4 regions of the Erwinia sp. PME.40.26/001 genome follow, and region 1 is predicted to be linked to each of the others. Evidence: predicted binding sites of a transcription regulator. Region 1 holds the regulator's gene; each other region holds the start of a gene.

Region 1 (5,781 bases):
TTCTCTGTCAGTTCCACCGGGAACTGCATCGACAGCATGATATGTTCCACCATGCTGCGCTTACGGTCAGTATTTGTGTTGGTTATCACCCAGTACGGCGTGCCCGGAACGTGCTGCGGCTTCGTATGGGTGCCATTCTCGACCAAGGTTTGCTGGTTACCCGCAAAGTAAACGCGGGTACGCCCCTGCAGCGACTCAGTCGCTGCACCAAACGCTTTGGCATCCAGACTGTATAAAGTTGACAGGATCAGCATGAAACGATTTACCGCCCGCTTCTGCTCGGCATACTCGTCCGAAAGCAACAACTCACGCACCGCACGAACGCGATCCTGCGGCCGGGACTCTGTTTTAATGCCACCCGCAACGGGGTCTTTCGCTATCGCAGAGGCGGACACCGCTGACGTCGTCTGACCGGCGGTGAATTTCAGCATCCGGCGCAAAATATCTGATGCACTTTCACCAATATGCTGAGTGTGGCTGGCAATATAGCGGTATAGCTCTTCGTCGACTTCGATCGTTTTCATCTTTATCCAGTACGGTTAGTGCTTGTATCAGAACCCGGTTCCTCAGGGACGCACGATCTCGTCACCGTCGCGGTGTTTAACCTGGCCAGTTCTAACATCAGGATTATAAAGTTAAATCCTGCCGGGGTGTAGCGCCATGCCCTTTTCAGGGCAAAAGTAGGAATATGCCGCAAAAAGATCATCTCCGTCATTCGCACCAGCGGCAGAAATTGTGGGATCCATGATACCCTAAGCCCTCGTGCCAACTGTAAGAACTTTCGCTATGAATTTGAATTTCCGCCTGCAATCTGAACAATCTGCGACTGACGGACTGCCGCTGGTGCTGATCCACGGCCTGTTCGGCAGCCTGGACAACCTGGGCGTACTGGCCCGGGGATTAAAAGACGATCGCCGTCTGATTCAACTCGATGTACGCAATCACGGCTTGTCTTCGCGTGCGCCAGAGATGGATTATCCCCTGATGGCACAGGACATTCTGGATACGCTTGACGGCTTGCAGGTCGATCGCTTTAGTGTGATCGGGCATTCAATGGGCGGGAAGATCGCGATGGCGCTGACCGCACTGGCTCCCGACCGGGTAGAGAGCATCGTGGTGATTGATATTGCTCCGGTGGCGTACACCACCCGCCACCATGATGACATTTTTACTGCCCTGAACGCCGTGACAGACGCGGCTACCACTTCACGCAGCGAGGCAGCGGCGCTGATGCGGCATTCCATTAACGAAGAGGGCGTTATCCAGTTCCTGCTCAAATCGTTTCATGATGGCGAATGGCGCTTTAATGTTCCCGTGCTGCTGGCCTGTTATGACCGTATTATTAGCTGGCAGTCTCTGCCCGCATGGCCGCATCCGGTGCTGTTTATTCGCGGAGACCGCTCACCGTATCTGGCCGATGAATATCGTGATGCCCTGCTGTCCCAGTTCCCGCAGGCCCGTGCTCACGTGATAACCGGTGCCGGGCATTGGGTACACGCCGAGAAGCCTGAGGCCGTTTTACGCGCCATCCGTCGTTTTTTTGCGTTGTAGGAACCAGATAACGAATGCCATCAATGCACCAGTAGGGTGAAGAATGACGGGGATAAATGATTGTCGTCACCTCTTTCGCTGGGGTATGATGGCGCGCTAAAATTTTGCCGTTGCTGCTCCTTCAGACGGCATAACGGACCAATTCATCAGTCATCCAGCCTTTCAGTACGACGATTCCTATGGCAAAAGAGAACACGGACCGCACAACGATCGATCTGTTCGCAGATGAACGTCGTCCGGGACGACCCAAGACTAACCCGCTGACGCGTGATGAGCAGCTGCGTATCAACAAACGCAATCAGCTCAAGCGTGATAAAGTGCGCGGCCTGAAACGCGTTGAGCTGAAAATGAACAGCGATGCGGTGGATGTCCTGAACCAGCTGGCCTTCGAGCGTAATATGAGCCGGAGCGAGCTGATTGAAGAGATGCTGCTGGCACAGCTGCAACGCCATCAGCTCTGATGCCATCCGGGCCTGAGCACTCAGCGACAAAACCAGCAGTATTACTCATTTATCCGCTTACGGCGGTCTGTTATCATTAACGATATCTGCTAAAAAATCAGCAGTCACCATATCATTAAGATTCAAGAGGTTATTAAACTCATGGCACTCGTCGGCATTTTCTTTGGTAGCGATACAGGCAATACCGAAAACATTGCAAAAATGATCCAGAAGCAACTGGGGAAAGATGTTGCAGAAGTTCGTGATATTGCTAAAAGCAGCAAAGAAGACCTTGAAGCCTTTGATATTCTGCTGCTGGGCATCCCAACCTGGTACTACGGTGAAGCCCAGTGTGACTGGGATGACTTCTTCCCAACGCTGGAAGAGATCGACTTCAACGGTAAACTGGTTGCTCTGTTTGGCTGTGGCGATCAGGAAGATTACTCCGAGTACTTCTGCGATGCGATGGGCACTATCCGTGACATCATTGAGCCTAACGGTGCTGTCATTGTTGGCCACTGGCCGAGCGAAGGCTATCACTTCGAAGCGTCTAAAGGCATGGCAGATGACAACCACTTCCTTGGCCTGGCCATTGATGAAGACCGTCAGCCTGAACTCACCAACGAACGTGTTGAGCAGTGGGTAAAACAAATTTCTGATGAACTTCAGCTGCAAGACATTATCGAAGCATAGCCATAACAGCTTGATGTGGGAGGTATCTCACATCAAGTGAGTGGTTTTTCCTATAGAAGTAATAGATACATGTTTGTAACTTTCACCTGCAAAACTGTACAATAACCCCATCGGTTACCCGCTTTCTCAGCGCAAGCCCCATTATTGAGGACGTGAGTCGCCCCTGGGCGATGAGATGAGGCAGATCGAGATGTTAACCCAGCATAATTCGGGCGCGCGCTTCCCTGGATGTAACGACATTTATCCTTACATCCCTTGCGGTTTCAGGCTTCCCTTTTGGTTTTCATTTCGGATTATCAGTTCTATACTGAAACGCACTCATTTTTAGCGCCGACCGATGTTCAGGGCTTTTCAGCCACTAAGTGACTCGCAAAGTAACAGGACAATATCCGCATGACTGACAATAACACCGCATTAAAGAAGGCCGGCCTGAAAGTCACGCTTCCCCGACTGAAAATTCTGGAAGTGCTTCAGGAACCAGAGGGCCATCACGTCAGTGCGGAAGACTTGTACAAACGCCTGATTGATATGGGCGAAGAAATTGGTCTGGCCACGGTTTACCGTGTACTGAACCAGTTCGATGACGCGGGGATCGTTACCCGCCACAACTTTGAAGGCGGTAAATCCGTTTTCGAACTGACCCAGCAGCACCATCACGATCACCTGATCTGCCTGGACTGCGGTAAAGTCATTGAGTTTAGAGACGAATATATTGAGGAGCGTCAGCGTGAAATCGCTACGCGTCACGGCATTAAACTGAGCAACCACAGCCTGTATCTTTATGGCCACTGTTCGCTGGGTGACTGCCGTGAAGACGAGACTCTGCACGACAAGTAATCTGATCAACTGAATGCAAAAACCGATGGCTATGCCATCGGTTTTTTTATGCCTGCGTTACAGTGTGTCCTGACGGCTGACACGCTTTCCGTCCGCGCTGACAGCACGGATCATGATGCCGCCACTGACTTCAGGCGGGGTCTGGCTGTCGTAACGCTGCCACTGCTGACCTTCATCACGGCTGAACTCGATCGTTACGCCAGGAAAAGCCGTATTCGCCAGCAGTTTCCCCCCGACAATACGTGCCCCTGGCACCGGTAATCGGTAACCCACGTCGTATCTGTCCAGTTTTGCCAGCTCACGCTGGCCGAGAATATTGGCGAATCGCTGCCAGTCCTGACGCAACGCCTGCTGGTCAACCCAGTGCGTTTTCCCTCCCTGATACGTTTTACCCGCCTGATAATCCTGTTCCCAGGCCGCGCGGTGCCATGCCCGCTCAGCGGCGGAGAACAGACGGGGATAGATCATATATTCCATATCCTCATCGGTACGTACCGTCTCACTCCACAGCTGTGCCGACATGCCCGCCGCCCCCGGCCAGGGTTTGTTGGACATGGCAGTGAAGAACTGACCGTCGCGGTCAACGGAGGTTTCCGCATTCTGCGGCAAATTGTCCGGCGCAAAGCTGAACATTTTGCGCTCGTCATTAAACCGGGTCCCCCAGTAGTAGCCGCGCTCCAGAGGATTCACCTCATAGGGAAAATCCATATAGAGGTAATCAGGGTTAGAAACAATCACCTGATAGCCCTTATTTGCCCAGTCATTGATGGTGTCGAACCCGCCCCAGTAAAGCGTATCCCAGAAATTCACCGCCACTTCCGGTGTGGCAAACGCTCGCGCATTCTGTGCGTCTTTCAAACCATCCTGCCAGGCCTGCATTCTGTTGATACCGTGTGCCTTGACCAACTCGCTGACTTTCAGTGCAAAGTAGCTGGGCAGATGTCCCAAATCGCTGACCTTGCCCGAAGCAACCATCGTCTGGCAGGCCTGCGATTTCGCCCACGGCTGATCCTCACGGCTTAAATCAAGCTGTCCTTTGCCCGCTTCGGGGTGCCTGATATCCGTATAGCCGACGCCAAGACGAATATTTTTCGCCTCATCGCCGCCAAAATGCCAGCTGCGCAGTGGTTGTCCGGCATCACGGTGCATCTGCTGGATTTCAGCGATGACCTTATCGGCAAAGCGTAAAGAGGAATCCAGGCAGGGGTTCAAATAGCTGGTGCGATCATAAAGCTGAACGGAAGTGGTATTGGAATTATCGCCAGGATCGACCAGCCGGTACTCTGATGCCCGTTCCTGTTGCCCTGCTTTCATCAGGTGCTGATAGCGCGCTTCCATGGCAATCACGGCGGCCCGCGCATGCGCAGGCATATCCACCTCCGGCAGCACCTGAATGCCGCGCGCCTGCGCGAATTTGACGATATCAATATAGTCCTGGCGGCTGAAGTAGCCACTGCCGTTGTTGTCATTGAACGGTCCGGAACCCAGCTGCGGTAGCAGGCAGTGCTGCTCCTGAAGATCGTGACAGCGCTGGCTGCCTACCGCCGTCAGTTCCGGCAGCCCCGGGATTTCTATCCGCCAGCCTTCGTCGTCTGTCAGATGAAAGTGGAAGACATTCATTTTCCAGGCTGACATCTGCTCCAGCATCTTCAGGATCGCTGTTTTACTGTGAAAATTGCGTCCCACATCAAGGAAGACGCCACGGTAGGCAAAACGTGGTGCATCATCAGCCTGCAACGTGGCGATGCGGTTGCTGCCGTCCGCCGGCAGCAGTGACAGGATTGACTGCAGACCATAGAAAACGCCCTGATCATCATAGCCTGTCACCGCGGCACCCTCTTTGGCGATGGTCAGCCGATAGGCACCCGGGATGGCAGGGATATCTTTCACTGCAGCAGGATCAATACGGGTCGCTATCGGGTAGCCCGCCGCATTCAGAGTCACACCGAGTGAAGAGAAGCGCTGTTTTATTGCCTCTGCCCGGTCTGCTGGCAGCGAGGCCAGGTCGAGGCTGACGCCGCGGCTGAGATCCGCGTCTGCATCTGTCACTTTAACGGTCAGCGGAGTGGGAACGATTTGACCACGCAACTCGTCGGTGGCCAGGCGTTTGATATCGCTGTTTTTCTCGTAACGGCTGTCGGCCTGCATCAGGATATTCCTGTCGTCAGGCGTGCGCTTCCACCTATCGCCAAAGGGGGCAACAAAGCGGGAAAGGTCTTCGGTATCTGTCGCCTCAATAATTTTTGGTTTGGCATCCCCG
Region 2 (5,781 bases), on a different contig from region 1:
TCGACGTTCGCCTGCACTGCCAGCTGTTTCGTGACCTCATAGCGGGCAAACAGGTTGGCCAGTGGATAGCTTCCCTGGTAAACGCGCTGGACTTCTCCATCCGGGCCGGTGGCGTCCTGGAAGGTGCGGTTCTGCCAGTTAAGCCCGCCGCCGAGGGTCAGGTCCTGCAACATCGGTAAACGGTAGCGGGAGAAGAGTTTAAATGAGGTCTGCGGCATATTACTGTTAAAGCGGCCGGAGGTATCTCGCGCCACATAGCGCGTTGCCCCGAAGGTCATTTGCAGGTTGTCGGTGACGGCACCGTTCAGCTCAAACTCCGCGCCTTTACTGACCGCGCCTTTAGCCGCAACATACGCCTGCTCGCTGGAACCATTCACAAAGGTGCCGCTGAGTTCCTGACCCACGTTCTCCTGCTCAATACGGAATACCGCAAAGGTGGCGGTCAGACGCCCATCAAACCAGTCAGACTTCAGTCCGGTTTCATAGTTTTTCCCGGTCACTGGCGACAGATAGGCTCCATCAGTGCCACGGTAGGTCTGTGGCTGGAAGATCGAGGTGTAGCTGGCGTAAGCCGACCAGGTGTCATCGATGTCGTACACCAGCCCGCCGTAGGGAGTGATATTGTTTTTGGCCATTGTTCCGCTGCTGCCGTCGGTGCTCCACTGGGTATAACGCGCGCCGAGGATCAGCGACAGCGGGTCGGCCAGCGAGAAGCGGGCGGCGGTGTAGGCCGATTTCTGGCGGATCACGTCATCGGCATTCAGATACCAGTTACCCCATTCCGGCTCCTGAACGTTGCCGTTCCAGTTGTTATCAAAACTGCCCATCTGTGCATAATCCAGCGCACCGTCCACACTGTAGGTCTGGTTATGCTGGCGGCTGTAGCTGACGCCGGCCATCAACTCATGATGACGCCCCAGCAGTTCAAACGGACCGCTGGCATAGGTATCAATGGATTCCTGCGTGCGCTTACCGCGATCCAGACTGCCATAGCCGCTGACTCCGCTACCGGTCACCGCATCGGGGAACTCCATCACATACAGCAGCTTGTCAGCAAAAGTCTGCTCAGCGTGCGTGGCATTGACGCGGAAGGTCCAGCCGTTATCAAAGTCATGTTTGACGTTGGCAAAAACCTTACGCGAATCGAGGCTGTAACGCGCCCAGTCGGCCGACGGATTGAGATTGCGGCTGTAATGGGTGCGCGAACCGTTGCTGTACCAGGTCGGCAATCCGCCCCAGGTCGGGTTGCCGGTGTTGCTCTCCTGATAGTCGTAGCCGAGCGACACCGTGGTGTTGTCGGTCACATCGGCATCCAGCACGCCGTAGAGGAACTTTTTGCTTTTATGGTAGCGATCCAGCCAGCCGTCCTGATCCTGGTAACCGGCGATAACGCGGCCACGTACGGTGCCTTCTTCGTTCAGCGGGGCAGAGAGGTCGGCCACGTACCGCTGGGTATTCCAGCGGCCATAGCTGGCGCTCAGATTGCCGGTCACCGTCTTGCTGTCGGCATGTTTGCGTACCATATTGACCGACGCCGACGGGCTGCCCGCACCGCTCATCAGCCCGGTGGCGCCGCGCACGACTTCGATGCGGTCATAGATGGCGGTGTCTTCCCCGGCATCGCCGTAGTTCCAGTTATCTGCCGCCGACGTCGGGATATCATCAAAGGTGTAGTTGGTGATCTGGAAACCGCGTGAGAAATAGCTGGAACGTTCGCTGTCGACCAGTTGGGTGGCGATCCCGGTGGTGTTATCCAGCACCTCGCCCACGGTTTGCAGATTCTGGTCCAGCATCCGCTGCTCAGTGACGACGCTTAATGACTGCGGGACATCGCGCGGGGTCATCAGCAATTTGGTGCCGGCACGGGTGGTCTGCACCGCATAGTCCTGCTGATTGCCCGTGGCCGTGTCGTCCACGGAAGCGTCGACCACCAGATCTTCTGACATCGTGGCCTCGCGGGCCTGGGCCGGGGTAAGCAGGGCGTGGATCGTCAGCGCCAGAAGTGAAACGGACAGGGCTGTCTGGCGACCCGGAGCGCGCAGCGGGGCACGACTTTCACGGGGGGACGAAAGCCTGAAGCAGAGCGGCATAGAAAGATCCCTTCAATAAGGTGGGTATGCAGCATCGCCGTTTTTTATCATGTCCTCCGGCGGCGAGAAGCGCGGAGGGACAGGGCGGCTTAGCTAAAGTTCAATGGTAATCATTATCATAATCATTTTCTTTTACGCGTTCATGGTAAATCTGCGGGTGAGAGAAAATAAATGGGGATGAGCAGAAGGCGTACGCGAGGCGTAAAGCATTAAGCAGGAGACGGCAGAGCGGGTATGCTCTGCCGAGAGATCATCAGGAAAGGCTCATCAGCGGCATCAGCGGTTCTATTGCGCCCTGCGACTGGTGTTTTTTTAGCCGGAATTCATCGCTGTTCACCACCAGCACCGGGGTGGTGAGGTCGTAACCCGCCGCTTCGATTTCAGCCTTATCAAATGCCAGCAGCGGCATCCCGGCCGTCACTCTGTCACCTTCTTTCACCAGCGGGTGGAAGTACCTGCCCTCCAGCGCAACGGTATTCAGCCCGACGTGGATCAGCAGCTCAGCGCCGTTATCGCAGAGTAAGCCAATTGCATGGTGAGAGTCGATCAGCGTGGCGACCACGGCATCGCACGGTGCCACCACCTGGCCTTCACTGGGGCGAATAGCGATGCCGTCGCCCAGCATTTTTCCTGCGAACGTTTCGTCGGCAACGCTTTCCAGTGATATCACCGTACCCGGCAGCGGGCTCATCAGATCCAGGCTGCGGGTCTGGGCTGGCACGGCGGCGGCCGGAGCCGGGGACGGGGACGTCGTCGTTTCGGTTAGCGTCTCTTCAGCCAGCGGATCGTCAAAGCCCACAAACTGTACCATGACAATAGTCAGGATAATCGCCGTCGCACTGCCTGCCAGTTCGCCGATAAACGACATCGGCGCGTCCGGGCTGATGGCATTGACCAAGGTGAACAGGCCCGGCAGGGCGGCGTAGGCATAGTAGAGTGAGCCAAACAGGCTGGCGACGACCGCGCCGATTGCCCCGCCAATACAGCCACAGATAAAGGGTTTTTTAAAGCGCAGCGTCACCCCGTATATCGCCGGTTCGGTAATGCCGAATATCGCGGTCACGCCTGCCGACAGGGAGGTCGCCTTGAGCGCTTTGTTGCGCGTTTTCAGGAAAACCCCGAACACCGCAGCCATTTGTCCGATCACCGCGATGGTCTGATAGGCCTGGAAGGAGTCATAACCCTGGGTATCGAAGTTGGCCATGATCACCGGGGTGATCCCCCAGTGAACGCCAAAAATGACAATGATCTGCCATACCCCACCAATCACGGCGGCAGCCACGGCCGGAGCAAAGGCGAACAGCGCGTTATAACCGCTGGCCACGCCCATCGCGGCCCAGGTGGTGATGGGGCCAATGACGATAAGCGTGAGCGGGACGATCACCACGAAGCAAATCAGCGGCGTAAACAGCGCGCTGACTACCTCGGGCAGCCGCCGTTCAACGCGCTTTTCAAGCCATGACAGCGCCCAGACAAGGAACAGCGGTGGCAGCACCGAGGAGGTATAGACCGTTTTTGCCAGCGGGATAAACAGGAAGCTGATGGTTTCCCCCCCGGCGATGCGGCCTGCCATCGCGGTCCACTCCGGGTTGATCAGGGCGCAGCAGCAGAGCACGGCAATAAACGGGTTACATTTAAAGTGTCGGGCGGCGGTAATGGCGATAAACACCGGCAGGAAAGCAAAGGGCGTCCATGACATAAAGTTGAAGATGGCAAAGGTGCCGGTGGTTTTAATATCCGCATCAATCAGGCCGACGACGATTAATATTCCCTGCAGGATCCCCGCCGCCGCCAGAATATAGACAATCGGGGCAAAGACCGCCGACATGGTGCCAATCACGGCATCCAGCCAGCGTGTTTTCTGTTTTGCCTGGCCGCCACCGTGCTGCTCACCTATCAGCGAAGAGAGGGCATTAAAAACATCGGCCACGTGCGTACCGATGACCACCTGAAACTGGCCGCCGCTCTCCACGACCGCAATCACGCCCGCCAGCCCCTGCACTTTTGCCTTCGCGCCCTCCGGCGTTTCATTTAACACCAGCCGCAGGCGGGTGGCGCAACGTGAAAAGGTACTGATATTATTTTCGCCACCAACCTCGTGAAGTATATCAGTTGCTAACTTATTGTAATCCCTGATAACTGCCATTTATTTCGACCTTTTTTTATGGGTAGAGAGTGATGTAACAGAGGGTGAAACCGATTTCATGCTATCAGTGCGATCCATTTCTGCAACCGGTTTCATATCAGAGCGTGAGCTGTTTCACAGCGAAGATTACCGGCGGAAGCAGGGGTGATTTTGCAGCATCTGGCAGAGGGGGGCGAACCTTAGCGCTGCCGCAGTGCATAAAGTGGGGGGAGGCGGTCTGAAAAATAGCGCTTTTTTATAAGAATATTTACCTGCCGGATTTCCAGAGTAACGATTATATTCTGCTGCGAAGGACGCCCGTTGTTACCCGGAGAAGGGTAAAAAACCAATAAGACTCACTTTTTTTGCATTCCATCAACATGATGGTGGCGAGGTTTTTAATGCTTTTAAAACGCAGCGGTACAATAGCCATGGTATTACTGATTACGCTTTCGGTCACGGCCTGTGGCATGTCTCACCGTGGCAGAAATACGGCCATTGGTGCGGGTGTGGGTGCAGTAGGTGGGGCTGTTCTGACCGGGGGCAGTACCTGGGGCACCCTGGGGGGCGCGGCTATCGGCGGGGTGATCGGGCATCAGGTCAGCCGCTAAGCTGACCTGTGCATCAATACAACTGACGCGTTATGGCCTGCGGTACAGGGCAATGCTGCGACCTTCCAGTTCCACGTTCTTCTCTTTGGTGATCACCTTACCGGGCCTGGCCCGGTCTGAGGTGCTGAGTTCCAGCACCCAGCCCCCTTCACCAAACTGTGGGATCAGGAAGGGCACATTGCCCTCATACGGGTTAAACAGCATCAGCACGTCATGCCATATCCCTTCCTGGTCGGCCAGATCCGCCCGGCCAATATAGACCCCGAGCGTTGACCCTTCGTCCCACTGCTCAGGCTGCTGAAAACCACCGCCTGCGTTGAACCACTTGATTTCCATATCATCACGCCAGCTTTCACGGCGCAGCAGCGGTTGTGCGGCGCGCAGCGCAATCACCTGTCGGGTAAACTCGCGCAGCGCTTCACCACTTTCCGGCACCGCGTCCCAGTGGATCCACGAGATTTCGTTATCCTGGCAGTAGCCGTTGTTATTCCCGGCCTGGCTGCGGCCAAACTCATCCCCGGCCAGCAGCATCGGGGTACCGTGGGAGAACAGCAGGGTGGCGAGAAAATTACGTTTCTGACGTTCACGCACCGCATTAATGCCTTCATCCTCCGTAGGGCCTTCCGCACCATAGTTATATGACCGGTTATCATTATGACCGTCGTTATTGTCCTCACCGTTGGCATCGTTATGCTTTTCGTTGTAAGAGACCAGATCATTCAGCGTAAAACCGTCATGTGCGGTAATAAAATTCACGCTCTCCCAGGGGCGTCGGCCGCGCTGATCGTACAGATCGCCCGATCCCAGCAGGCGGGCGGCAAACTCGGTCGACACATTGTCTCCCTTCCAGTATTCCCGCACCGTATCACGATACTTGTCGTTCCACTCGGCCCAGCCCGGCGGGAAAGCGCCCACCTGATAGCCGCCCGGACCAATATCCCACGGCTCTCCGATC
Region 3 (5,781 bases), on a different contig from region 1:
CAGGTGGATGATTTCAACGGCGATAACTTCGATCACAGCGATCTCAATTTTATTGGTGGTGCCGGGATTCTGGTAGTGGCACGCGGCGCGCGCCCTATCGGCAATGCCGATGCACTGCCCCCTGGCACACCACGCTGGGGCAAGGCGTGGAAAAAGGCTTACACCCACGCGTTCCAGAACGGCACCTTTATTTTTGGCCAGGGTACCAGCTTCTCGCACGAGGACTACTACCTCGATCTGGATCCGGAATATAACGATGACAACGGCAATCCCTTGCTGCGCGTGACCTTCGACTACAACGAGAACGACCGTCGCTCAGCGAAGTTTATCGAAGAAAAAAGCGTGGAGATTGGCAAGGCGATGGGGGCTGAAATTGTCCTTGGTACCAACTCCGCCGCAGGCAACTACTCGCCATACAATTTTGCCAGCGATCACACCATCGGGGGAGCGGTGATGGGAACTGACCCGAAAACCAGCGTGCTGAACCGTTATCAGCAGAGCTGGGACGCGCACAACCTGTTTGTGCTTGGAGCCTCCTCCTTCCCGAATAACGCCGGATATAACCCGACCGGCACTATTGGTGCACTCAGTCTGTGGACAGCGAAAGCCATCATTGAGCAGTACCTGAAAACCCCCGGCCCGCTGGTGAAGGTGTGATATGAATAAAATCAAATTAGCCGTGGGTACTCTCGCCATTGCAGCAGCATTGGCGGGTGTTCTGCTATATCAAAACGGCAATACGCGTGCCGACAATGTGGCAGATGACCAGATTCTGATGAAACATCCGCTCACCGCCGATGATGCAGCAGCCGTTGAGCGGGGTCATTACGTGGCGCTGGCGGGTGACTGTGTGGCGTGCCATACCGCACCGGAAAGCAAACAGGCCTACGCCGGAGGCTACGCGATCAGTACGCCGTTTGGCGGCATTTTTGCCAGTAATATTACTCCGGACGCTGATACCGGCATTGGTAACTGGACCGAACGTGATTTCTATCGTGCCGTGCGCCACGGCAAGGGGAAAGAGGGGCAAAATCTCTATCCAGCCATGCCGTACAACGCCTATGTTAATGTCAGTGACGAGGATATGCACGACCTGTGGATGTACATGCGTTCGGTAAAACCGGTGAATAAAAAGGTGACGGAAACCAGCCTGCCGTTCCCGTATAACATCCGTCTGGCAATGATGGGATGGAATCTGTTGTTCTTTAAAAACGCACCGTTTGCGCCCGACAGTACTCAGTCAGCACAATGGAATCGTGGGGCCTATCTGGTGCAGGGGCTGGAACACTGTGCCGCATGCCATACACCAAAAAATATTATTGGCGGTGATACCAGCGAGTATTTGCAGGGCAGCAATCTTGGCGAATGGTACGCACCAGAGATCACCAGTAACCGTTACACCGGTATTGGCGGCTGGAGCGACGAGCAGGTGGTGCAGTATCTGAAACTGGGTAGCAACCATGTGGCGGTGGCATCCGGGCCAATGGCCGAAGCGGTCACCAACTCCACCCAGCATCTCAGCGACGACGACCTGAAAGCCATCGCGGTTTACATCAAGTCACAGCCGGGCTCTGATCGCCAGAAACCCGCGCCGCTCTCCGCTGACAGTGATCAGATGCGCATGGGGGCGAATGTCTATTCTGCCAACTGTACCGCCTGCCACAACAGCGACGGCAAAGGCATTCCTCATCTGGCGGCCAGCCTGGCGGATAATCCGGCACTGATGGCACCGGATGCCTCTTCGCTGATCACCACCGTATTGCAGGGAGGACGCGGCGCGGTGACACACGGTAACCCGACCAGTGGGGCGATGCCGCCGTTTGCCTGGAAACTGTCAGACAAGCAGGTGGCCGCCACCATGACCTATATTCGCAACAGCTGGGGCAATGCGGCTCCCGCCGTAACGGAGCAGGACGTGGCAGAGAAACGTGCGCTGCTGAAACAGCCAGAACAGTTCCCGGCCAATCCGTAAACAGCAGTCTCAACAGGGGACAATCGGATAAAGGATTGCCCCCTGAATAAAGAGAGAACATGGTACGTTTCCGCACAGGTTTCTCGCCCCCAATTTAGTTCCCTTCACGATGAATAAATATTTACATCTCACAATCAAATAATTATAGTTCTCATTTGCTTTATCATTACAGGCGCTAATCTGCCTGATTGCCGTATCAGTGAACCTCGCCGCTACTTCATGGATCAGTCAGAGTACTCATACCGCCTAAGGATAATCGGTAGATATTTTCGTGCCCGGTGCAGGTATTGACTCAACATCAGCAACTTATTCCAGGAATGATCGTGCCAATGTCTCGCTCTAAATCCCGTAAGCAGCCTCACTCAGCGCCATTATCTGCCTCACGTATTCTCACCCCGTCGCTTGCCGCACTGTTGGTAATGTCTGCATTGCAGCCCGCCGTTGCCGCCGACAGCGCCAAAACCGATACGCTGACCGTGGAGGCGAATACGGATACGGCAGCAGCCCAGGCCGCCACGGATTACAGCGTTCCGGTCACCAGCGCAGGTACCAAAATGCCGCTGACCGTGCGTGATATTCCGCAGTCTGTTTCTATTGTCAGTCAACAACGGATGCAGGACCAGGGACTGCAGAGCGTGGGCGATGTTCTGAACAACACGGTGGGCGTGTCGGCCTCTAATATCGATTCCGACCGATCAAACTATTATTCCCGCGGCTTCCTGATTAATAACTACCTTTTCGACGGCGTGCCCACCGTGGTGACCGATGTCTGGGACCTGGGCGATACCCGTTCGGACACCGCCATTTACGATCGTATCGAAGTGATTCGCGGTGCGAACAGCCTGGCCCTGGGTTCCGGTAACCCGTCAGCCTCCGTCAATATGGTGCGAAAACATGCCGACAGCAAAGTGGTCACCGGTAAGCTGTCTGCAGAAACCGGCAGCTGGGATAAACAGCGCTACGTCGGGGACGTCACCGTGCCGTTAAATGAATCTGGCACCCTACGCGGCCGCGCCATCGGGGGTTATCAGGAAAATGACAGCTGGCTTGATCGCTACCATGCCCGAAAGAAATTTCTTTCTACGGTGCTGGATGCCGATTTAACCGATTCCACCACGCTGTCACTGGGCTGGGATTACCAGGACAGCAGCTCCGAAGACCCAAGCTGGGGCGGCATCCCGACGTTCTACAGTAACGGCGAACGTACCCACTTTGACCGTAGTTTCAACTCCGGTGCGGACTGGGCCTATAGTGACAAAGAATCCAACAAGATCTTTGCCACGCTGATGCAAAAATTCGACAGCGGCTGGCAGGCACAGGTCAGCGGCAGCCACACCAGAACGACTTTCGATACACGTCTGATGTACTCTGATGGTTACCCGGATAAAGTCACCGGCACCGGTAATACGTTGTACAGCGGCTGGAACAAAGGCCGCCGTACTACGGACAGCGTCGATCTGTATGCCAACGGCCCTTTCGAGTTGCTGGGACGCTCTCACGAGTTGATGGTCGGCGGCAGCTACAGCAAACAGGAAAATACCTTCTATAACAGCTTCTCAGACCTGTCAGGGGTAGATACCGGTAACTATCACGACTGGAACGGCAGCGTCACCGAAGGGACCTGGTCACCGTGGACAAATTCACTGGCTGATACTATCCGCCAGAAATCGGTTTACACCGCCGCACGCTTCTCACTGGCTGACCCACTGTCGTTGTTAGTGGGTGCCCGCTATACTGACTGGAGCGCCAACGGTACATCAGGCTCAAACACCAGTGATAAAGTCGCCCCTTATGCGGGTCTGACTTTCGATCTTAATGACACCTACTCGCTGTACGCGAGTTACACCCGTATCTTCCAGCCACAAACCACACGCAGCAGCAGCGCGAAATATCTCGCCCCCGTGACGGGAAAAAGCTACGAAACGGGTATTAAAGGCGACTGGATGAACAGTCGCCTGACTGCATCGCTGTCGTTATTCCGTACCGAGCAAAACGGCCTGGGGGTAAACAGCTACGTCTATATTCCGAACACCACAGAATATGCGTACGATTCGGTTGATGCGGTAAGCCGGGGCGTAGAATTTGAAGTGAACGGCGCGCTGACCGACAACTGGCAGATGACCTTCGGTGCATCACGCTACATTGCCGAACAGCGTAACGGCACTGCCGTGATGCCTGAAATCCCGCGGACTACCGCGAAGCTGTTCACCAGCTACCGTCTGCCGATGCTGCAGGATCTGACCGTTGGCGGCGGCGTAAACTGGCAGAACAAAACCTGGGCCAACGTTGCCAGTGCCCCGGCGGATTATATTGACCAGTCGCCGGTGACCCTGGTGAATCTGTTCAGCCGCTACCAGGTCACGAAGCAGGTTTCCGTTCAGGCGAATATTAACAACCTGTTCGATAAAGAGTATTACGATTACCTCGGGACTTATGTGGTGTATGGCGCACCGCGAAACGTCACGGTATCGGCTAACTACTCGTTTTAATGAGATAATTTTTACCAGGAACTATGCCGGTTGCGCAGACTGGCCGGCATTGTTCTTCCCACCCGATAAAATAACGAACAGGCTACTTTTTTTCCGATACACTGCAGCATTGATCGGCTCAATGTCGCGTATTCATGCACTATTACTCTCCTGACGACACACAGTTAAAACAGCGCTCTGTACGCTTTATTCGTCGCATGTTCGCCATGCGGCAACTGGGCACCTTTTTATGTTTTTTCCCGTTTCTTTCTGTACTGTCCGAACTGGACCGGGGGCTGTGGCTGGCCATTCTGCTGGGCATTAATGCTTTCGTCTGGCCGGTGATTGCGTGGATACTGGCTCACTCATCATGGGATCCGACGGCAACGGAACGGCGTAATCTGACGATCGATGCCGCCTTCGGCGGTATCTGGGTCGCCCTGATGGGCATCAGCCCGGTGCCCTCCTTTATCATTATGGCGGTGCTGGCCTCAGACCGCTATGCGGCCGGTGGCTGGCCGCAGCTCAAACCGGCGATTGCCGCTTTCCTGCTGGCGTTTATTCCCGCGTGGAGCGTGGCCGGAATGCCGCTGGTGACCACGTTCAGCACGCGCACGGTCTGGCTGACGCTGCCGCTTGCCACCTGCTATATGCTGGTGCTGAGCGCCGTCTCCTACCAGCTGACCCTGACCCTGCGCCGAAAGAATCGCGAACTGGAACGCATTTCGCTGATGGACCCCAGCCTGAAAATCCCCAACCGTCGCCTGTTCGACCGCCGTCTGGAAAGCGAATATCTGCGCACCCAGCGCGGGGAGGGTCATGCCTGGCTGATGCTGCTGGATGTGGATAACTTCAAGCAGGTCAACGACCGCTTCGGCCATGAGGCCGGAGATTATCTGCTGGCTGAAATCTCCATGCTGCTGCGCACGGAAGTAGGTATCCGGGATATTCCCGCCCGCTTCGGTGGGGATGAGCTGGGGGTGATTGTCCGTGATGCAGACAGCAACACCATTGTGATGCTGGCTGCCGCACTGAAGGAAAAAATTGCGCAGATACGTTTACCGGCCTCCCCGCACTTTCAGTGCTCGGTCAGCATCGGCATTGCCCCGGCGGGCAGCGCCGACTCCATTCATCAGTGGCTGCGCCATGCAGATCAGGCACTGTACAACGTGAAGCGCACCGGCCGCGACGGCATCCACCTCTGGAACCCGTAACGTTCGCTGACCTGCAGAGGGCTTCCGGTACGGGCGACCGGAAGCCTGTGGGTAAACACGTCGGTTATTTATCCCGGCGATGGCGTACCGGGGCACCGTTGGCGACATAGTACGGCACGTCACTTCG
Region 4 (5,781 bases), on a different contig from region 1:
ACTCGTGGCCGTCGCCCACGTGGCGGGATATGCGGGATCGCTACGCAGAGTATGCGCTGACACCGGCCAGTGAGCATCGCAGCACGATGACGCGTCAGCTGAAGATGGCGGTTTTTAATAAGCCGTTGATGGCCGGGGAGCGGCTGGAACAGTTCCTCGCCCCCCTCTGTGGCACGCTGGGGCAGGCCTCATTTTATCAGCACCAGGTAGCCCACTATAATGCCTGCTACACGGCAGACTTCGCGGAAAGGCTCCCGCAGCTCCGGCTGCCCGTGCAGATCTTATGGGGTGCAGACGATGAATGGCAGCCCGTCCACTATGCCCGACGCCTGCAGCACGATATTCCCGGCTCCACCCTGCATATTTATCAGCACGCCGGACACTTTTTGATGGAAGATATCCCCCAGCCTGTCGCTGCACAGGTTATAGCGTTCGTTAATCAATCTACCTGGAGGTAAGCTATGGTTTTGATCGGCATGCTGGATTCGCCCTATGTCAGACGCGTTGCCGTCTGTATGAATGTGCTCGGCCTGCAGTACGAACACCGCCCCCTGTCGGTATTTGGTGATTTTGAGGCGTTCGCTAAAATCAATCCGGCGGTCAAAGCCCCGACGCTGATAACGGATGACCAGCAGATCCTGATGGAATCTTCACTGATTATCCGATATCTGCAGGATCTGTCGCCGCACACCTCTGCGCTGCTGCCTGAATCCGCAGAGGACAGGGTGAGGGATGTGAGCCTGACCGGCCTGGCACTGGCGGCCTGTGAAAAAGCGGTGCAGATCGTTTACGAACGGCGTCTGCGGCCGGAGGAAAAACAGCATCAGCCCTGGGTCGACAGGGTGACCCGACAGCTTCACGGCGTATGGCAGGCGCTGGAAGGGCATCTGCAGGTACACTCTCCCGCTATCCTCACCGACGGGGGGATCAGTATCGCCGTGGCGTGGCGTTTTACCTGCCTGATGCTGCCGGATGTGGTCAGCCGTGCGGATTACCCCGGGGTGGACAGCTTCAGTCAACTGGCCGAACAGCGACCGGCTTTTCTCGCCGCCCCGGCAAACTGAAACGGCAGGCCCGCCGAATTTTTTCCGGGCGGGATCAGAACGGGCTGGGGTGGCGGGCGGTCACCCGCTCTCCGCTGACGGGGTGAACAAAATCCAGTTCGCTGGCGTGCAGCATCAGCCGCGTGGTCTGCTCCGTTCCCGGCAGCAGACGGCCGCCGTACAGGTCACACCCCAGGATGGGGTGACCAAGCTGCTGGCAGTGAATACGCAGCTGATGGGTTCGCCCGGTCTCCGGCATCAGCTGCACCCGCGTTAACGGCACGGAGAAACCTTCCTGCGGTGCAGGGGACAGGCGCTCAATCACCCGATAGCGGGAGCGGGCGGGTTTGCCGTTAAGCGGGCAAATCGACATCCGTGGAAACAGCGCCGGATCTTTGGCAATCGCCGCGTCTATCACGCCTTCATTGTTCGCCAGGTGCCCGCAGAGCAGGGCGCTGTATACCTTGCTCACGGTGCGCTGGCTGAACTGACGGCAGAGGGCGGCATTCACTGCCTTATTGCGCGCCACGACCATCAGCCCGGAGGTACCGAAATCCAGACGGTGGACCAGAGTACAGCCTGGGAAGATCTTCACCAGACGGTGATGCACCGAATCAAGATTTTGCGCATTTTTCCCCGACAGGCTCAGCAGCCCGCCGGGCTTATTGATCAGTACCAGATGGTCATCCTGAAAGAGGATCTCAATGTCGTCATGGCAGGGTGGAGCAATAAAGTCATCAATAATGGCAGACATCAGGCGGCCCGGAGCGAGAGTGGGGGCAGGGAGTACCCCGGCTGAAAGCGTAAATGAAAAAGCCCGCTTAAGTTTCCTTAAGCGGGCTTCTCGAATTTGGCTCCTCTGACTGGACTCGAACCAGTGACATACGGATTAACAGTCCGCCGTTCTACCGACTGAACTACAGAGGAATTGTTGGAACGGGGCGCATCATATCCAGCGGGGCAGGGGATGTCAAAGCCTGATTTCACGCTTTTGGTTCAACTGCTGAATAAAGCAGCACCTTCCTGGCAGCGGTGTGAGTTTCCCCACAATAATGATGCTTTTGCGGCATGCCTTGCAGGGTGTGACGGGGCTTGCAGCCGTGTTGCACTTATTTTCGTCAGGGTGATCACGTTTATTTCATTTTGACGTTGATACGCTAAGTTTCGGTATATACATTCCATGGATGTTGAATGTTTGTTTCATTTTTCTCCCACCCTAAGGACCCACCATGAAAAAAGTCAGAATCGGGCTGATCGGTACCGGTTATATCGGACGCTGCCACGCAATCGCTTATGCTCAGGCCCCGACGGTCTTTAACCTGAAAGGGGAGCTGGTGCGTGAGATGCTGGCAGAGGTCAATCCGCAGCTGGCGAGCGCGCAGGCGGCAACGCTGGGGTTTAACCGGTCGACCGGTGACTGGCGGGAGCTGGTGGCGGATGAGAATATTGATGTGGTCGATATCTGCGCGCCTAACTTCCTGCACAAAGAGATGGCGCTGGAGGCAATCCGGCACGGTAAACATGTTTATTCAGAAAAACCGCTGGCGCTGGACGCGGCCGATGCTGAAGAAATGGTGCGGGCGGCGGAAAAAGCCGGGGTGAAAACGCTGGTCGGCTTCAACTATATGAAAAACCCGACCAGCCAGCTGGCGAAAGAGATCATCGCCCGGGGGGAAATTGGCGAAGTGGTGCATTTTTACGGCACCCACAACGAGGACTACCTGGCTGACCCGCTGACGCCGCTGGACTGGCACTGCCAGAAAGCACTGGCGGGTCTGGGGGCGCTGGGCGACCTGGCGGCGCATATCGTCAATATGGCGCACTATCTGGTGGGCAATATTGATGAAGTCAGCGGCGATATGATGACGGTGATCAAACAGCGCCCGGACCCGAAAAATCGCTCGCTGATGCGTGATGTGGAAAACGAAGATCAGGCCAGCGCACTGCTGCGCTTTGCTAACGGTGCGCACGGGGTGATTGAAACCTCGCGCATTGCCTGCGGCAGCAAAATGGGCCTGACCTACGTAGTGACGGGTACCAAAGGCAGCCTCCGTTACACGCAGGAGCGCATGGCGGAACTGGCGCTGTATATCCATGACGATCCGGCAGGCCGCCAGGGCTTCAAAACCATCCTCACCGGCCCGGCACACCCTGACTATGCGGCATTCTGCATCTCTGCCGGGCACGGCATCGGCTTTAACGACCAGAAAACCGTAGAAGTCCGCGATCTGATTAACGGTATTGCCGCCGGGGATCGCATGTGGCCTGATTTTGCAGAAGGCCTGCAGGTATCGAAAGTGCTGGAAGCGATAGCGGTTTCAGCCGCGGAGCGGCGCTGGATGAAAGTCTGACGCGCTGTCAGGCCGGGGGGACCCGGCCTTTTTCATTTCTCTTCCTGCCCGTCCGCACCGCCCCGCGATAAGCCGTTTAATTTGTTCGCCATTAAATGTATGATAATAAGACTCATTTGCAACGTAATGGCCAAGATGAAAAAACCCTTCTCCTTCCCGGTATTGTGCGCAGTACTGGTTGCCGCCGCCCTGATCTTTGTGGTGTCTGTCCGCAGCTGTTCAACACAGCATATCGCCGATCGGCCGGACGCTTCGCAGGCGGCTGTGGTGCCTGCTCCAGCCTCAGCGGAGGCACAGCAGGGCTGGCCGCGCACCCTGCAAACCCCCAAAGGGCCTCTGACCCTGAAGCAGGCCCCTGAGCGTATCGTCTCTACCAGCGTGACCATCACCGGCACCCTACTGGCCATCCATGCGCCGCTGGTCGGGTCCGGCGGCACCAGCCGTAACAGCACGGTGTCTGACGATCGCGGTTTTTTTAAGCAGTGGAGCGCCGAGGCCGCTCAGATCGGGCTGAAGCCGCTGTATATCACGGAACCCAACGCCGAGGCGATTGCCGCGGCTGCACCGGACCTGATCGTGATTTCCGCTACCGGGGGGGACTCGGCGCTGAAGCTGTACGATCAGCTCTCCGCTATCGCCCCGACACTGGTGATCGACTACGGCGATAAAAGCTGGCAGCAGCTGGCGGTACAGCTGGGGGAGATCACCGGGCATGAGAAGGACGCCAGTGCGGTGATTGACCGTTTCGAACAGCGGGTACAGGCGGTCAAACAGGCGATTGCGTTACCGCCGCAGCCGGTCTCGGCGCTGGTTTACTACGAAGACGGCCGTGGACTGAACCTGTGGACGGAGGCGTCTGCGCAGGGCAAGCTGCTGTCGGCGCTGGGCTTTACGCTGGCGATGCCACCCGCAGACGTACACGGTGGCACCAGCATGGGCAAGCGTAACGATATTATTCAGCTGTCAGGCGAAAATATGGCGGCAGGACTGACCGGGAAAAGTCTGCTGCTGTTTGCCGCAGATGATGCCACTGTAGGCAGGGTACGGGCGAATCCGTTCCTGGAGCATCTTACCGCGGTAAAAAACAACCAGGTGTATGCAATGGGGCCGGATACCTTCCGCCTCGATTACTTCAGTGCCAGCAATATGCTGGACAGTATCGAACGGCACTTTAAAGCCCGCTAAGCGGACCGTTTGACAGAAGGCCCGCCTGTTTGTCCGGCCGGCCCCTGTCAGATGATGCCGGTTACGAATGGGTTACCGGCTCTGACGCCTCCGACGGGGCAGGGGGCGCTGTCGTCAGCGTTGCCCGCCGCAATGTCCCTACCAGACCGGCCAGCACCACCGCGACACCGGCCGCTGCCGCACCGAACGACAGTACGCTCACCACCGGCGTAAACAGCTTACCTAATACGCCCAGGCCCAGCGCCCCTACGGAATCTCCCGTCACATCCTGAGCAGTACCCAGACTGTTGACGCGCCCCAGCAGGTGGTCAGGCGTATGGTGCTGAATCAGCATATATTGCAGCAGCGAAGCAATGGCATTGCAGTAGCCGTATACCACCAGGGCGAGCAGGGCAGGAATAAAGTGGCTGTAAAGCCCCAGCGAAGCAATCGCCAGGAACGCGCAGGTGGCGCTGACCAGCACCAGAATCCCCGGCCGTCCGTGACGCGGTACCCAGCCGCTGGTAAAGGCACCTATCATCGCCCCCAGCGGGACGGCGGAGTACATCAGGCCAATGGCGGAGGCATCCGCGTGATAGCTGATGGCCAGCGCCGGAAAGAGGATGCGCACCGCGCCAACAATGCTGACCAGCATGCCCAACAGCACCACGGAACCTACCACTTTCTGCCGGCAGACAAACTGAATGCCGCTGGCCAGCGCGCGCAGCGGGTGTTCCGGCTCCTGGGCGTCCGGTTTCATCGTCGGCAGGCGTACCAGGGGGATCAGCGTGGCCAGCGTGCCGATGGCAGCAACAGCAAACGCCCAGCCGACGCCACCGGCGACAATGATCACCCCGCCAATCGCCGGGGAGAGGATCGCCCCGAGGCGCACGGTCACCATACTCAGCGCCCCTGCCGCACCGAGATTTTCCCGGCCGACCAGCAGCGGGATCACCGCCATCAGTGCCGTCATCCCCAGCGCCCCAAAGAAGCCATCCCACGCCGCCAGCACATACAGTGCCCACAGCGACGGTGCGGGAAGAAACGCATTGAGGCTCAGGGCGGCAAAGCCAATACCGCAGGTACCGCGGGCAAACAGGATCAGCTTACGGCGGTCAAGGCGGTCCGCAAGGATGCCGCCGAGCATTAAGCCAATAAACATACCGACCCCATCCAGCATCACCGCGACCCCCACCTGCAGGGTGGAGCCGGTCATGGCCTGG

What was found. Region 1 encodes Fur, which represses iron uptake genes when iron is present. Its sites were predicted from a motif close to ATAATAATGAGAACNACTATCAA; they were not measured.
Region 2: fhuE (ferric-rhodotorulic acid/ferric-coprogen receptor FhuE) is a predicted target of Fur. The motif match lies at 2,194-2,216, and genes of this name have one in related genera.
Region 3: fhuE (ferric-rhodotorulic acid/ferric-coprogen receptor FhuE) is a predicted target of Fur. The motif match lies at 2,111-2,133, and genes of this name have one in related genera.
Region 4: fepB (Fe2+-enterobactin ABC transporter substrate-binding protein) is a predicted target of Fur. The motif match lies at 3,494-3,516, and genes of this name have one in related genera.

Annotation. Positions count from the first base shown of each region.
Region 1 is NZ_JBVHNP010000004.1:34,128-39,908, forward strand. It holds gene seqA (replication initiation negative regulator SeqA) at 1-524, opposite strand, end outside; gene ybfF (esterase) at 787-1,551, shown strand; gene ybfE (LexA regulated protein) at 1,731-2,012, shown strand; gene fldA (flavodoxin FldA) at 2,154-2,684, shown strand; gene fur (ferric iron uptake transcriptional regulator) at 3,078-3,521, shown strand; gene ACZ3HG_RS13040 (family 20 glycosylhydrolase) at 3,579-5,781, opposite strand, start outside.
Region 2 is NZ_JBVHNP010000001.1:568,851-574,631, forward strand. It holds gene fhuE (ferric-rhodotorulic acid/ferric-coprogen receptor FhuE) at 1-2,090, opposite strand, end outside; gene ACZ3HG_RS02945 (beta-glucoside-specific PTS transporter subunit IIABC) at 2,344-4,236, opposite strand; gene ACZ3HG_RS02950 (glycine zipper 2TM domain-containing protein) at 4,617-4,826, shown strand; gene glgX (glycogen debranching protein GlgX) at 4,857-5,781, opposite strand, start outside.
Region 3 is NZ_JBVHNP010000003.1:179,796-185,576, forward strand. It holds gene ACZ3HG_RS11345 (GMC family oxidoreductase) at 1-657, shown strand, start outside; gene ACZ3HG_RS11350 (c-type cytochrome) at 659-1,972, shown strand; gene fhuE (ferric-rhodotorulic acid/ferric-coprogen receptor FhuE) at 2,302-4,461, shown strand; gene ACZ3HG_RS11360 (diguanylate cyclase) at 4,596-5,654, shown strand; gene betA (choline dehydrogenase) at 5,719-5,781, opposite strand, start outside.
Region 4 is NZ_JBVHNP010000001.1:1,217,226-1,223,006, reverse strand. It holds gene ACZ3HG_RS05925 (alpha/beta fold hydrolase) at 1-458, shown strand, start outside; gene ACZ3HG_RS05920 (glutathione S-transferase) at 462-1,064, shown strand; gene ACZ3HG_RS05915 (RluA family pseudouridine synthase) at 1,099-1,797, opposite strand; tRNA gene ACZ3HG_RS05910 (tRNA-Asn) at 1,895-1,970, opposite strand; gene ACZ3HG_RS05905 (Gfo/Idh/MocA family protein) at 2,273-3,394, shown strand; gene fepB (Fe2+-enterobactin ABC transporter substrate-binding protein) at 3,530-4,579, shown strand; gene entS (enterobactin transporter EntS) at 4,641-5,781, opposite strand, start outside.